Regions from separate parts of the Cytobacillus sp. OWB-43 genome, predicted to be linked through region 3. Evidence: riboswitches for the same ligand, from Rfam matches in the RefSeq annotation. Region 3 holds a riboswitch; each other region holds the start of a gene.

Region 1 (5,341 bases), on a different contig from region 3:
TATTGTATCCTTCAGGCACTGGCATCCAAGCAAAAAACGATCCTGAAGGAGACTTGCCGTGCCAGCCAACCTTTTCACAAGCGTTCATGAATGCATTTCTACGTCTCTCATATCGAGCAACAAGTTCGTCTACACTTGTTTGATCCCCATTTAATGCATCGGCTGCAGCTTTTTGAATCGCAGGGAATAAGCTTACATACATATGGTCTTGAAGAAGGTTGATGGCTTCAATGATTTGTTCATTTCCAACTGCAAATCCAATTCTCCACCCAGCCATATTATATGTTTTTGATAATGTATACATTTCAATACCAACGTCTTTCGCTCCGGCTGTGGCTAAGAAACTTTCAGGTTTCTTTCCATCAAAGCCGATAGCACCATAAGCAAAATCATGCAAGATGGTAATGTTGTTTTCCTTAGCAAAAGCAACAGTTTCTTCAAAAAATGTGGAATCAGCTGTCGCGCCTGTTGGATTATTAGGATAATTCAAAAATAGTAGGCGGGCATCCTTTTTTTGTTTTTCTGTAAATTGCGAGTAATCAGGTAGAAACTGATTTGCTTCTTTTAAAGGAAAGGTTTCGTAATTTACATTTGCCAAAACCGCACCAGATTCATAATCAGGGTAACCTGGATCTGGTAAGAGCATTAAATCTCCCTCATTGAGTAGGCATAATGGAATTTCTACTAAACCTGCTTTTGCGCCAAAAAGGATAGCTACTTCTTTTTCAGGCTCAATTTCTACCCCATATTCACGCGCATAAAAGGAAGCGGCGGCCTTCTTTAATTCATTAATTCCTCTAAAAGGAGAATATTTATGTGTCATTGGGTCTTCTGCAGCTTGCTGAAGTGATTGTACAATATGTGCAGGTGTTGGCTGGTCGGGATTGCCTTGTCCTAGGTTAATAACATCTCTGCCTTCAAGTTTTGCAGCAGCAACTTTTTGAACAAGGGAAGCAAAAAATTGTTGAGGTAATTGCTTCAAACGATGCGATAATTCCATTTTAATCCACCTTCATTCATTTAATCTATATACGAACGCATTTTATAACCAAAAAGACAAATTGTCCAGTTAATTTTATATAAAAGGAAATATTCGATTTCCTTTTTTGTTTTAAAAGAATAAAGGAAAGGTAGTTGGATCACTAAACCCATTTTCTTGGGAGATTGGATGTAGCATTATTTCGAACATTGACAAAAATAAAAGAGAGTAGTAATATCATATCATAAAAATTAAATGAAAAGCTTATCCAGAGAGACTGAGGGACTAGGCCCTATGACGTCCGGCAACCCCCAATATTGGGAAGGTGCCAATTCCTGCAGAATGATATCCATTCATTCTGAAAGATAAGGCGGAATAAAACCAATGCCTCTTTCAGATGATGAATAGTGGCTTTTTTTATTGGTTAAAATTCTGGTTACAGCTATGGGGAGGAAACATAATGAGAAAGTGGCTAATTGTTTTATTCATTGCAACTGTTTGTTTACTAACAGCATGTGGCGGAGGTTCAGACACGAGTGGAGAAAAGGTGGATGAAACGAAAGAACTAAAAATTGGTGCTACTGCCGGTCCTTATAGTGATATGTTGAAAAAAGCTATTGTACCTGGTCTAGAGGAAAAAGGATATAAAGTAACTGTCGTAGAGTTTAGCGATTATATCCAACCTAACAAAGCTTTAAATGAAGATGATATACAAGCTAACCTTTTCCAACATACAATTTACTTGGAGAATTTTGAGAAAGAAAATAACATGGACTTAGCACCATTAATTATTGTACCAACAGCCCCAATGGGGATTTACTCGAATGTGTTTAATTCAATTGATGAGATTAAAGACGGTGCAACCATTGCTATTCCAAATGACCCAACGAATGCAGCACGCGCTTTAAATACGTTAAATGACGAAGGTCTAATTACGATTGATGAAAACGCCGATCCACTAACAGTATCTGAAAAAGATGTGAAGGAGAATAAAAAGAATTTAGTTTTTCAACCGATTGAAGCAGGACAATTACCAAGATCTCTTGAGGGTGTGGATCTTGCTGCAGTTCCTGGTAACTTTGCGTTGGCAGCCGATATGGACTTATTAAGTGCATTAGCACTAGAAAATATGCTTGATGATTATCGCAACGTGGTTGCAGTTAAAGCAGACTTTGAAGATAAACAATATGCGAAAGACTTAAAAGAAGTGGTCGAGTCTGCAGAATTTGAAAAAATTATCGACGAAGAGTTTCAAGGATTTGGAAAGCCAGCGTGGATGGAATAACGAAGTAATAATAAGCAAGAAACCGGACAAAATTATATGGATTTGTCCGGTTTCTAATAATAGTTGTAGAATACTGTTAAACTTATCTGTGCATAATTTGTATTTTGGTCATTCCTGTACTTATGGATTGTCGAACAACTTTTTCATCCTGGTCATTGACGTTTTTCAACCATTTGTGAAATATTGGTTGTAAGCCGTAAAAGGAAGTGACTCTTCTATACATTTCATCTTTATTGAATTTTGTTTGATAAGATGCGAGAGCTTCTTTGGTGAATTGATCTCTGAAATCCCAATATAGCCCTGCAAAGTCAAACGCCGGGTCCCCTATTTGCGTATCTGTAAAGTCTATAATTCCTGATATTTCCTTTTTGCTTGGATGATAAAGGATATTGGCACTTGTTAGATCACCATGAATCACCACTTTTGCTTCTTTAAATTTTGACACCGCTAAAAACATTTTATCAATTTCTTCTTTTTCTGCGTCTTTTAAGAACGGAAATATTTTTTTAATCAGGGCTTGATGTAATTGCGCCCAATAATTTTCACTATGTAGTTCTTCTATATTACATTTCTTTGCTTCATCTATATCCAGACGATGTAATTCTGTAAGAAATGTTCCTAACCGCTTGGCTTCATATAAAGGAGGAGTAATCAATGAATGAGATAATGCTTGTCCTTTAATGAAGTGGTAAAAAACACCAATCATTTGTCCGTCTTTATTATAAAATGGAAGATAATTTGGTATTTCAATAATGGAAGAAAGATATGAGAGCTGGTGAAGTAGCTTTATTTCCTTTTTTATTTTCACTAATACTTGTTTTGTTTTTGGTATTCGGATGACATATGTTTGATTAACAATATAAATATGATGATCCCAACCAGAATGATTGCTTTCAATCTGTATTTCCTGAAGATGCGGGAGATGGTTTTTAATTAATTCCTTCATGGAACAGTCTCCTTTTTTATTATTTTGTATAAATCGTTTTTTTGAGGGGGAAAATAGGCGAGACATCTTATAAAAGGGGAGTGAAAGCAATGGAAAAAAAGTATGATAATCAAGTGGATGAGAAAATTATTGCTGCTCAAAATGAAGCTCAACAATACAATCAAATGGATACAGAATTAGAACAGTCAGAAGAAGTACAAGCAGCAATGGAGAAAAGTTATGAGTATGAAGTGACGAATCAACAACCGACATATGAACCGAATAAACCATTTTAATTAGAAAGAAGAGACTTCCATTACGTGGAGTCTCTTCTTTCATTATAGCAGACCTTATTTTACATTGATGCTGTTTGATGTGTCTGTTTACTCCCATTATGTTCGGTTCGTCCATAAACTAAAAAGTAAAGAATAATTGAAGCAATCGACACTATCCCCATGTAAATGTATAACATACTGTAGCCAGTTATAGGAATCAGTAAACCTAATAAATAGGGTCCAAAACCTAAACCACCATCGAGAAAGATAAAGAAGGTGGAAGTAGCTAGCCCCATGCGATGGGATGGCGTTAATTTGACCGCAATCGCTTGTGTACAAGACTGCATATTACCAAAGCCTAAGCCAATCAAAGCCCCCGCCACTAATAACATAACACCATTTGATGAATTACTAAGTAAGAATAGACCTACTCCAAATAAAATGAACGCTGGATACATCACGTAATTTGCCCCTTTGCTGTCCATTAATTTACCAGTGAAAGGACGGGATAGTAAGACAGCGATGGCATAGACAAAGAAGAAAAAGCTAGCAGCATTTACTAAGTCCTTTTCAATTGCATAAAAGTTAATAAAAGACAAGACGCTTGAATAACAAAATGCGACTGTTAATGTGACGAGTGCAATTGGAAGTGCCTTTGGTTCAATAAAGCTAGATAATTGAAAAACAGATGATTGAAATTGAGCTTTTTGATCTTCAGTTAACTCTTTCACATTCACAGTTAACCCGATAAGTAGGCCAATAATACCAAGAATCAAACAAAAAATGAAAATCGTATGAAAAGTTGTGTATTGACTCATTAACATACCGATAAAAGGTCCTATTGCTGTCGCTAAAGTATTACTCATACTAAAATAGCCGATTCCTTCACCTTTCCTTGTTTGCGGTATAACTGAAGCGACAATTGTACCACTTGCTGTACTTGCCATCCCTAATGTTAAACCGTGGATAAAGCGGGTAATAAGTAAGAAATTGACATCAATTTCAATAAAATAAAGACTTGTTGATAAACTAAATAATAGTAAGCCAATGATTAAAGTCTTCTTCCGTCCAATACGATCAATATATTTACCGATAAACAATCTTCCTACCAATGTTCCTATAATAAATATGCCAGTAACTAAGCCAGCTTGGCTGGCGGTCGCATGATGTGCTTCAACGGCATACACCGCAATCGTAACCATTAATAAATAAAACACTAATGTTAGAAAAAAGTTTACGGAAGAAACGGTGATAAAGTCCTTGGTCCATAATTTTTCTTTTGTTGAACTCATATTCTTTTCTTCCTCCTTACAAATTGCTTTTAATACTATCAAAAATACGAATACATTCTTCTTGTTCCTCAGGTGTGATTCCCTCTAATATTTCCATTTCGAACTGATCAATCGGAATGCGGATTTTTTTGTATATGCGTTCACCTTCGTTCGTTATTTTCATTTTCTTTTCACGTTTATCCATGCTTGGGATTTTTTCTACATATCCATATTCCTCAAGCTGATTTATGGTCCTCGTAACTGTTGGCTTTTCGACACCTTGATATGCAGCAATCTCTACTAAAGTTGTTGGACCAAAATGGTAGAGATAATAAAGGATTGTCCACTGTGCCCGTTGTAATTGATGTTTCGTTAATAAGCTGTTCAGTCTATTCTCAAAAGGGCGATAAAGCATCATAAAGTGATGAAAGAACCTTTGGCTAGCAATAATAATATTCACCTCATTTAAAATAGTTATCAATGGTAACTAATATACTATAACAAAAAGCCGTCTTGTCTGTCTATGGGCGATAGATTTTTTTCTGTAAAATGGTAAATGTTATGTTAAAATTGTATTTCTTTTAAGATATGTTTGTAGGCGACATT
Region 2 (5,341 bases), on a different contig from region 3:
GAACATGGCAATAAAGTGATTATTGTTGAAGGTAAATCTGACAAACGAAAAGTGAAAGGACTAATCAGAGAACCTGTAGAGATCTTATGTACAAATGGAACGATTGGCACTTCGAAGTTGGATGAATTAATTGATTATTTAATTGGGAAGGAAGTCTATATATTAGTCGATGCTGACACATCAGGAGAAAAACTTCGTAAACAATTTAAGAGAGAGTTACCAGAGGCAGAGCATATCTATATTGATAAAATGTATCGTGAAGTCGAGGCGGCACCTGCGCATCATTTAGCTACAGCCTTAATAAGTGCAAATATAGATATATATACCGAGTATTTAGATAAAGGATGATAACATGATTGACTGGTCAAACAATGACTTAAATGATTTGATCGCAAGGAAGCAATCCGGCTTATTTTATTTATTCACTCCTATGTGTGGGACATGTCAAGTTGCCGGGAAAATGCTAACAATTACTGAGCAACTGTTGCAGAACCTTCCTATAGGTAAAGCCGACCTGAATTTTTTGCCAGCAGTGGCAGAAAAGTATGAAATTGAAAGTGTACCGTGTTTACTTGTGTTTAAAAAAGGAGAGTTAGTTGATAAGCTTTATGCTTTCCATTCAGTACCTTATTTACTTGAACAAATTCAATCATATGAATTACAGTCTCAATTTTAAAACCACTTATTGTTTAGGAATAAGTGGTTTTCTTATGCTTTTAATCAAGGGGGGTTGCGTAAATGTTTAAATACACCCCTCACTCATTCTAGGCAGATGAATCGATGGGATATTTCTTTTTTCTGTCGATAAGTCTAGCTTTTGACATATTTCTCGGGAAATAGGTTGTGAACATTGTTGGAAATAAATGTTCTGTCAGTTAAAGTCGATAGTTAGGAGAAGGAAATCATTTCTTGGAACAGAATTATAGAATATAAGACGCGGGCTGGGGGTGGTTTCAATAGAGGAACTCATTTATCATTTCAATCAATCTTTAAGAGTAAATGATCATATTTTAATGATGTTAAAGGAACCTATAAGGATTCGAGTAGAATTAGAACAAAATCTAATGTATTTGACATTAGACCGTAAAAGGCTGCTAATTAAACATACTCGCCCATTGAAAAATTATCATATAAACATTCAAACTACTGCTGACCACTTTCATTCTTTGCTTCAAGGGCGTACGAGTCTAAAGAAACAAGTGGATGAAAAGCATATCATCCTTAAGTCGACTTTTAGACAATTATTAAAATTAGATGCCATTTTCGTATTAAATCAAAAATAATCATAAATACATCAAATGTCCTAAAAAAAGATTGACTTCCCAAAAAAAGGTTGTTATTCTATCCTTAGAATAATTAGAAAATTAAATATTCTTATCGAGAGTGGTGGAGGGACTGGCCCTATGAAACCCGGCAACCGGTTGTTTGATACACGGTGCTAATTCCAGCAGAGCATAAAAGCTCTGGTAGATAAGAAGAGATGATAAACCCTCTTCTTTGTGAAGAGGGTTTTTGGTCGTCTTTTCTTTCCAATTTAAAAAAGAGGAGAGATGTAAAATGGCAGAAAAAGAAAAGCAACTTCGATTTGAAACAATTGGTGTTCACGGTGGGCTAAAACCTGATCCAGTAACAGGGGCAAGAGCGGTCCCAATCTATCAAAATAATGCTTATCAATTCCAGAATACAGAGCATGCGCAAGACTTATTTGGCTTAAAAGAAACAGGATATATTTATTCTCGTATTCATAATCCAACGGTTACTGTGTTTGAGGAAAGAGTTGCATTGTTAGAAGGGGGAACAGGCGCATTAGCATTAGCAAGCGGGCAAGCAGCCATTTACTTAGCTCTTCTTAATATTGTTCAAGCGGGTGATGAAATTGTAGCTGCCTCTAATTTATATGGAGGTACATATAATTTATTTACAGTCACTTTACCAAAGTACGGCATCAACGTTAGGCTTATCGATATTAATAATGAAGAGGAACTACGAGCAGCAATCAATGAGAAGACACGAGCTGTATTTGCCGAAACCATTGGTAACCCGAGTTTACAAGTACTAGATATTGAAACAGTTTCAAATATCGCCCATGAACATGGTGTGCCGTTAGTGGTTGATAACACATTTGCAACTCCTTATCTATGTCGGCCAATTGAGCATGGCGCAGACATTGTTGTTCACTCTGCAACGAAATGGTTACTTGGGAATGGGACGACAATGGGGGGGATCATTGTTGACGGTGGTAAATTTGATTGGAACTCAGAGAAGTATCCAGGATTAAGTCAGCCGGATACAAGCTATAACGATATAGTATATAGTGAGGCACTGGGCCCTGTAGCATATATTACTAAAGCGAGAGTGCAGCTTCTAAGAGATTTAGGTCCAGCACTAAGTGCACAAAGCGCCTTCCAATTTACGTTAGGTTTAGAAACGTTAACGGTTCGAATGAAAGAACATATTGCTAATACGAAAAAAATTGTGCAATATTTAAATAATCATCCTGCTGTTAATTGGGTACTTTATCCGGGCGATGACAACCATCCTAATAAAGAATTAGCAGACAAATATTTATCTAAAGGTGCAGGGGCAGTTGTCGTTTTTGGCATATCTGGTGGGCGTGAAGCAGGTGCGAAGGTTATTAATTCGGTTGAGCTGTTCGCACATGTAGCGAATGTAGGTGATGCAAAAAGTCTTATTATACATCCAGCAAGCACAACGCATCAACAACTTAATCAGGATGGGTTAAAACAAGCAGGTGTACCTGAAGACTTAATCCGATTATCAATTGGAATTGAAAATGTAGAAGATTTGATCGATGATCTTGAATCTGCTATTGAAGCGGCAACCGGTATTGCTTCATTAAATATAAGGGTCTAACAACTATTATTTCAGATTTGACACCTACTTCAATGACATGATACTATTACACAGGTACACAAAAAAATTCAATATATTCATAGTTTGCTCTTATTTAGAGAGGTGGAGGGAAGTGCCCTTTGAAGCCCGGCAACCGTCATTTAATTGAAATGGTGCCAATTCACTCAAAGCATTAGCTTTGAAAGATGAGAGAAAGGAATTTTCATAACAAGCCTTTCTGCTCATAAGCAGGAAGGCTTTTTTTATAAACAATGGATATGCTATAAATGTGTTGGTTTTTCTGGATTGAAGAGGTGAAGTATAAAATGATTTCAATAAAAGATGTAAAAAAGATTTTCTCAACGAAAAACGGGAAAGTAAATGCAGTAGACAATGTTAACCTCGAAATTAACGAGGGTGAAATATTCGGTGTAATCGGGTACAGTGGTGCGGGTAAAAGTACATTGATTCGTATGTTAAATGGACTTGAAATCCCGACTGAAGGCGTTGTATCTGTAGCTGGGAATGAAGTTTCTCGCATAAAAGGTGCTAGCTTAAGAAAGGCTAGACAAGAAATAAGCATGATTTTCCAACATTTTAATTTATTGTGGTCTCGAACAGTACGAGAAAACATTGCGTTTCCATTAGAAATTGCTGGTGTACCTAAGAAAGCGCGACTAGAGAGAGTTAATGAATTAATTAAATTGGTTGGACTAGATGGTCGAGAGGATGCCTATCCCTCGCAATTAAGCGGTGGACAAAAACAGCGAGTAGGTATTGCTAGAGCACTTGCCAATAATCCTAAAGTACTGTTATGTGATGAGGCGACAAGTGCTCTAGATCCGCAAACAACTGATAGTATTCTCGACTTACTTGTTGATATTAATGAACGTTTAGGGTTAACTATTGTGTTAATTACGCATGAAATGCATGTCATTCGCAAGATTTGCCACCGTGTGGCTGTCATGGAAGGTGGAAGAATTGTTGAAATTGGCGAAGTGCTAGATGTGTTCCAAAAGCCAAAAGAACCTATTACGAAGCGATTTGTTCAACAAGTGACCGAACCGGAAGAAACGAAGGAAACGATTACACATTTACTGAGTGCTTATCCAAATGGCCAAATTGTTCAACTTGGATTTGTAGGTGGTTCAGCGGAACAACCATTAATCACAAACTTAATTCGCCACTACAATGTAACAGTGAATGTATTACAAGGAAAGATATCCCAAACACAAAGTGGCTCTTACGGTACCTTATTTATTCATATAGATGGAGAGACGGATGAGGTTACCCGCGCGATTGAATATATTCATTCGCAGAAGGTTGGCGTGGAGGTGATTTCCCATGCTTAATGAATGGCTACCAAATGTGGATTGGGAAAGAATGTGGGAAGCAACAAAAGAAACTTTATATATGACAAGTATTTCTGTTATAGCCACGTTTATTTTAGGAATTATTCTTGGATTACTTTTGTTCTTAACCTCTAAAGGTAATATATGGCAAAATCAGCTAGTTAATAAGATCATTGCGGCATTCGTCAATGTCTTTCGATCCATTCCGTTTTTAATCTTGATTGTGTTATTAATCCCTTTCACAAAAATGATTTTAGGGACAATGATTGGTGAAAATGCAGCATTACCAGCACTCATTATTGGTGCAGCACCTTTCTATGCAAGAATGGTGGAAATTGGCTTACGTGAGATTGATAAAGGTGTCATTGAAGCCTCTAAATCGATGGGTGCAAAAACAAGTACAATTATATGGAAAGTACTCATCCCTGAATCTATGCCAGCGCTTGTTTCGGGTATTACCGTTACAGCGATTGCGCTAGTCGGATATACGGCAATGGCAGGTGTCATAGGTGCAGGAGGATTAGGGAACCTTGCCTACTTAGAAGGTTTCCAAAGAAGTAGATATGACGTTGTATGGATTGCAACGATTATTATCTTAATTATCGTGTTTATCATCCAAATGATTGGTGATTTGATTACTTCCAAACTAGACAAACGATAGGAGAGCTAAAAAAATGAAAAAATGGTTATCTGTTTTAATGATTGCAGCTGTTGCATTATTTATTGCTGCCTGTGGATCTTCAGATGAAGGTAGCGAAGGATCTGATGAAGGAACAAAAACATTAAAAATTGGGGCATCTAACGTACCGCATGCTGAAATCCTTAATGAAGCAAAACCTTTATTAGAAGAAAAAGGAATTGAGCTGGATATCACAACGTTCCAAGATTATATTGTACCGAACCAAGCGTTAGAGGGTGGCGATATTGATGCGAACTATTTCCAACATATCCCTTATTTAGAATCTCAAATGGCTGAAAATGATTATGATTTTGTTAATGCTGGTGGTGTTCATATCGAGCCAATTGGTGTTTATTCACAAGAATATGATAGCTTAGATGATCTTCCAGAAGGAGCAACAGTTATTATGAGTAGCTCTGTACCTGACCATGGTCGTATTTTGACAATGTTAGAAAAG
Region 3 (5,341 bases):
TTACCCCAAGGAGACATAGGTGATTTACGACCGATAGGAGCTTTACCTTCACCACCACCGTGTGGGTGATCGTTAGGGTTCATAACAGATCCACGTACAGTTGGGCGTTTACCTAACCAACGAGAACGACCGGCTTTACCGATGTTAATCAATTCGTGTTGTTCGTTACCAACTTGACCTACAGTAGCGCGGCAAGTAGCAAGAATCATACGAACTTCACCAGAGTTTAAACGTACTAATACGTATTTACCTTCTTTACCAAGTACTTGTGCACTTGTTCCAGCAGAACGTACCAACTGTCCACCTTTACCAGGTTTAAGTTCGATGTTGTGGATTACAGTACCCACAGGAATGTTTGTAAGTGGTAATGCATTACCTACTTTGATATCTGCTTCAGGACCAGACATTACTTCTGCGCCTACTTTAAGAGTCTTAGGAGCTAGGATGTAACGCTTTTCTCCATCTACATAATTAATTAGTGCAATGTTAGCTGAGCGGTTTGGATCATACTCGACTGTAGCAACGCGACCTGGTATTCCATCTTTGTCACGTTTAAAGTCGATGATACGATATTGACGTTTATGACCGCCGCCTTGATGACGAACTGTCAACTTACCTTGGTTGTTACGGCCACCTTTGCGCTTTACTGGAGCAAGCAAAGATTTTTCTGGTTTGTCTGTAGTGATTTCTGCGAAATCAGATACCGTCATGCCGCGACGACCATTAGAGGTAGGTTTGTATTTTTTAATCGCCATTTCATTTCCCTCCTCTTCTTGTTAGAAATTAAGCTTCAAAGATTTCGATTTCTTTGCTGTCAGCAGTTAGTTTAACAATCGCTTTACGGCGTTTGTTTGTATAACCACCGAATTTACCCATGCGCTTGAATTTACCTTTGTAGTTCATGATGTTCACTTTTTCAACTTTTACATCAAAGATTTCTTGAACAGCATCTTTAACTTGAGTTTTATTAGCTCTTACATCAACTTCAAAAGTATATTTTTTGTCAGCCATGATGTCAGTAGAACGTTCAGTGATAACGGGGCGCTTAATGATATCGCGTGCATCCATTATGCAAGCACCTCCTCTACTTTTTCGACCGCTTGCTTAGTCATGATCAATTTATCATGATTTAAAACGTCTAATACACTGATTCCGTTAGCAGTAACAACTGTTACTCCAGGGATGTTACGAGCAGATAATGCTACGTTTTCATCGATGTCTGCAGTTACGATTAATGCTTTAGAATCTACAGAAAGACCTTTAAGTAGACCTTTAAAGTCTTTTGTTTTTGGAGCTTCGAAAGATAGTGTTTCTAATACTAGAATGTTCTCTTCCGCAACTTTAGTAGATAACGCTGATTTGATAGCTAAGCGACGAACTTTTTTAGGTAATTTATAGCTATAGCTGCGTGGTACAGGACCAAATACAGTACCGCCTCCGCGCCATTGTGGTGAACGAATTGAACCTTGACGAGCACGACCTGTGCCTTTTTGACGCCATGGTTTACGTCCTCCGCCAGCTACTTCAGAACGAATTTTAGTTTTATGAGTTCCTTGACGTAGAGAAGCTCTTTGCATAATAACAGCTTCAAACATCACGTGGTTGTTTGGCTCGATACCAAAGATTGAGTCGTTCAGCTCAATATCGCCAACTTGTGAACCACTTTGGTTTAATAATGCAACTTTAGGCATTCTTACTTCCTCCTTTCCGGGTTATTACTTTGCTTTAACCGCACTTACTAGTTTTAGAAGCGCTTTTTTAGAGCCAGGTACATTACCTTTTACTAATAGAAGATTGCGTTCTGCATCTACTTTTACGATTTCAAGGTTTTGTACTGTGATTTGTTCTCCGCCCATGCGACCAGGTAATAATTTACCTTTAAATACGCGGTTTGGAGCAACAGGACCCATTGAACCTGGGCGACGGTGGTAACGTGAACCGTGTGCCATTGGTCCGCGAGATTGTCCGTGGCGTTTAATTGCACCTTGGAAACCTTTACCTTTTGAAATTCCTGTTACATCAATTTTTTCACCTTCAGCGAAAATATCAACTTTGACTTCCTGACCAACTTCATACTCAGCTAAGTCAGCTCCGCGTAATTCGCGAACGAAGCGCTTAGGAGTAGTATCAGCTTTAGCAGCGTGTCCTTTTTCCGGTTTGTTTGAAAGCTTTTCACGTTTATCTTCAAAACCGATTTGGATTGCTTCGTATCCATCAGTATCAACTGATTTCTTTTGAAGAACAACGTTTGGAGTAGCTTCAACCACTGTTACCGGGATAAGATCACCGTTTTCAGCAAATACTTGAGTCATACCAATCTTTCTTCCTAAGATTCCTTTGGTCATTTCAGTCACACCTCCTAGATTGTTTTAATGTATTAATTAAAGTTTAATTTCGATATCAACACCAGATGGTAAGTCTAAACGCATTAATGAATCGACTGTTTGTGGTGTTGGATTAATGATGTCGATTAAACGTTTGTGTGTACGCATTTCGAATTGCTCACGAGAATCTTTATATTTATGCACCGCACGAAGAATTGTGTAAACTGACTTTTCAGTTGGCAATGGGATCGGACCAGATACAGCCGCACCAGAGCGTTTTGCAGTTTCAACGATTTTTTCAGCAGATTGATCAAGAATTCTGTGATCATAAGCTTTTAAACGAATACGAATTTTTTGTTTTGCCATTATTTTCCCTCCTTTTCGCCTATTTTCATATAGACATTCTCCGTGAAAATTTCCCACACACTCGCCATGGCAAAGCGGCCGGGTGTGTCAGCAACCTTTCACTTCATCGCAGTCAAAGACCAACATTGTCTATTATACAGAAAAGACATAACAAATGCAACTATTGATTGCGTTTCTCTCTGTTCTGCACACTTTTAACATTATAACTGCTGTTAATAGTGTTTTCAAGTATATCTTCCTCTTTACATCATTTTCTAAAAAAACGCTTATTTAATTACTTATTTTTAAATTTTCTAAATTTTTATTTGACAAACATAGACTCATTCATGTAAATTTTAGTCAATAAAATATTTTTTATTTCTTATCATGAGAGGTTGAGGGATAGGCCCGATGACACCTCAGCAACCATCAATAGTGAACATTATTGAAAAGGTGCTAATTCCTACAAGCTATACGCTTGAAAGATGAGAAGATGACTATGATAATAATAGGCCTTCTTCTTGAGGGCCTTTTTTATTTTCTCTTTGGCTTCTCATCCATTGAATTCAACAAAATATGAATTGAAGGAGTGAGACCTTTGAACTTCCTTGAAAAAATAAAGAACCAAGTATTAATTGCTGACGGTGCGATAGGAACACTTCTTTATTCTTATGGTACGGATACATGTTTTGAAGAGTTAAACCTCTCAGCACCGGAACAAATTCAGCACATTCATCAAGCCTATCTCCATGCAGGTGCTGATTTAATTCAAACAAATTCCTACGCTGCGAATTATTTAAAATTGAAACGGTATGGCCTAGAGGATTCAGTCAAAGAGATTAATAGTGCGGCTGTAAAACTGGCACGATCTAGTATTCAACAGCACCAGGCATATGTGCTTGGCACAATTGGAGGTGTACGAGGATTAAACCCCCTCTCTATTCCTCTAGATGAAATTAAACGTAACTTTCGTGAACAGCTATACTGCTTATTGTTAGAAGGCGTAGATGGGCTCCTTCTTGAAACATATTATGATTTAGAAGAATTAGAAACGGTTCTCTCTATTGCCCGGAAAGAAACGGATATACCTATAATTGCCCAAGTGTCTTTACAAGAAATCGCTATATTACAAAATGGGACGTTAATTAATGACGCCTTAAAAAGGTTAGAAGCTAAAGGGGCAGATGTTGTCGGGGTAAACTGCCGTTTAGGTCCACATCATATGTTAGAGACACTCTCCTCCGTTGAATTACCTCAGCACGCGTTTCTCTCTGCATATCCTAACGCGAGTCTACCGGCCTATATCGATGGTACGATTCAATATAAGGAGAGTGAAGACTATTTTAGAAAATCAGCGAAGTCCTTCCTTAAGCAAGGTGTTCGACTGCTTGGTGGTTGCTGCGGAACGACACCTGGCCATATTAAAGCATTTGCAGACGAAGTTAGGCATGCTGTACCGATTATTGAAAAACAAGTAACAAATAAAAGGAAACCTAAAATAGAGAGAATTACAATCGAACGCACCAATACCCCGTTAGAGACACTTGTACAAGAAAAACGCACCATCATCGTCGAACTAGACCCACCTAAGAAGCTATCAACTGCTAAATTTTTTGAAGGTGCCAGAGCCTTAAAAGATGCTGGGGTTGATGCAATCACACTCGCAGATAACTCTCTTGCGACACCACGAATCGCAAATGAAGCCCTAGCACATATCATCCAAAAGGATACAAACGTTCGACCACTTGTCCACCTCTCCTGTAGAGATCGAAACTTAATCGGCTTACAATCACATCTCATGGGTCTTCATACATTGGGGTTGCATGATATTTTAGCCATTACAGGGGATCCGGCAAGAGTTGGTAATTTCCCAGGCGCTTCATCTGTGTTTGATTTATCTTCCTTTGAATTAATAGAAATGATTAAACAATTTAATGAAGGAATTTCCCCTTCAGGTTCTGAACTTGGTGAAAATGCCGTCTTTTCTGTCGGGGCAGCATTTAATCCTCATGTCAAATCCTTAGACAAAGCTGTTGCCCGACTTGAAAGGAAGATAAAAGCAGGCGCTGATTATTTCGTGTCACAGCCAGTGTTTTCAGTAACACAACTATTAGAGATTCATGAGGCAACAAAGCATCTGTCCGCACCTATTTTCATCGGAATGATGCCACTGATTAGCAGCAAAAATGCAGAGTATCTTCATAACGAAGTGCCTGGTATCAAGATTACTCAAACGACCCGCGACAGAATGGCTAAAGCGGTTAACCCTGTTCTAGCTGAGAAAGAAGGCTTATTAATTACAAAAGAGTTGATCGATGCAGCCTTAGAACTCTTTCAAGGCATCTACCTTGTTACCCCCTTCCTTAGATATCAACTTACAACCGAGCTGACCAATCATATTAGAAGAAAAGATCAACAGATGAAGGAGCATCATTATGTCAAAAGTAGCCATCACTAAACAAATGACGGAAAAGATTTTAATCATGGATGGAGCAATGGGTACCATGCTACAAGAAGCCCACCTAACTGCAGATGACTTTGGTGGTGAGGATTTAGAAGGTTGTAATGAACACCTCACACTTACGCGACCTGAATTGATTCAATCAATTCATGAAGCTTATCTTTCGGCAGGGGCAGATATAATTGAAACAAATACATTCGGAGCGACGCGT

Evidence for each region. Region 3 has a riboswitch for S-adenosylmethionine ahead of U9M49_RS21795 (bifunctional homocysteine S-methyltransferase/methylenetetrahydrofolate reductase). Riboswitches for the same ligand answer to the same signal wherever they lie in the genome.
Region 1: linked by a shared signal. The riboswitch ahead of U9M49_RS13475 (MetQ/NlpA family ABC transporter substrate-binding protein) and the one ahead of U9M49_RS21795 (bifunctional homocysteine S-methyltransferase/methylenetetrahydrofolate reductase) in region 3 are both predicted to bind S-adenosylmethionine.
Region 2: linked by a shared signal. The riboswitch ahead of U9M49_RS19960 (O-acetylhomoserine aminocarboxypropyltransferase/cysteine synthase family protein) and the one ahead of U9M49_RS21795 (bifunctional homocysteine S-methyltransferase/methylenetetrahydrofolate reductase) in region 3 are both predicted to bind S-adenosylmethionine.

What each region holds. Positions count from the first base shown of each region.
Region 1 is NZ_JAYEFF010000003.1:161,601-166,941, forward strand. It holds gene U9M49_RS13470 (pyridoxal phosphate-dependent aminotransferase) at 1-1,000, opposite strand, end outside; SAM riboswitch class I at 1,241-1,351, shown strand; gene U9M49_RS13475 (MetQ/NlpA family ABC transporter substrate-binding protein) at 1,440-2,264, shown strand; gene U9M49_RS13480 (aminoglycoside phosphotransferase family protein) at 2,347-3,210, opposite strand; gene U9M49_RS13485 (hypothetical protein) at 3,300-3,485, shown strand; gene U9M49_RS13490 (MFS transporter) at 3,545-4,756, opposite strand; gene U9M49_RS13495 (MarR family winged helix-turn-helix transcriptional regulator) at 4,773-5,216, opposite strand.
Region 2 is NZ_JAYEFF010000007.1:161,137-166,477, reverse strand. It holds gene U9M49_RS19975 (toprim domain-containing protein) at 1-348, shown strand, start outside; gene U9M49_RS19970 (thioredoxin family protein) at 353-676, shown strand; gene U9M49_RS19965 (hypothetical protein) at 948-1,283, shown strand; SAM riboswitch class I at 1,372-1,477, shown strand; gene U9M49_RS19960 (O-acetylhomoserine aminocarboxypropyltransferase/cysteine synthase family protein) at 1,558-2,874, shown strand; SAM riboswitch class I at 2,962-3,066, shown strand; gene U9M49_RS19955 (methionine ABC transporter ATP-binding protein) at 3,180-4,205, shown strand; gene U9M49_RS19950 (methionine ABC transporter permease) at 4,198-4,866, shown strand; gene U9M49_RS19945 (MetQ/NlpA family ABC transporter substrate-binding protein) at 4,880-5,341, shown strand, end outside.
Region 3 is NZ_JAYEFF010000010.1:51,631-56,971, forward strand. It holds gene rplB (50S ribosomal protein L2) at 1-755, opposite strand, end outside; gene rplW (50S ribosomal protein L23) at 784-1,068, opposite strand; gene rplD (50S ribosomal protein L4) at 1,068-1,691, opposite strand; gene rplC (50S ribosomal protein L3) at 1,716-2,345, opposite strand; gene rpsJ (30S ribosomal protein S10) at 2,382-2,690, opposite strand; SAM riboswitch class I at 3,049-3,161, shown strand; gene U9M49_RS21795 (bifunctional homocysteine S-methyltransferase/methylenetetrahydrofolate reductase) at 3,268-5,127, shown strand; gene metH (methionine synthase) at 5,105-5,341, shown strand, end outside.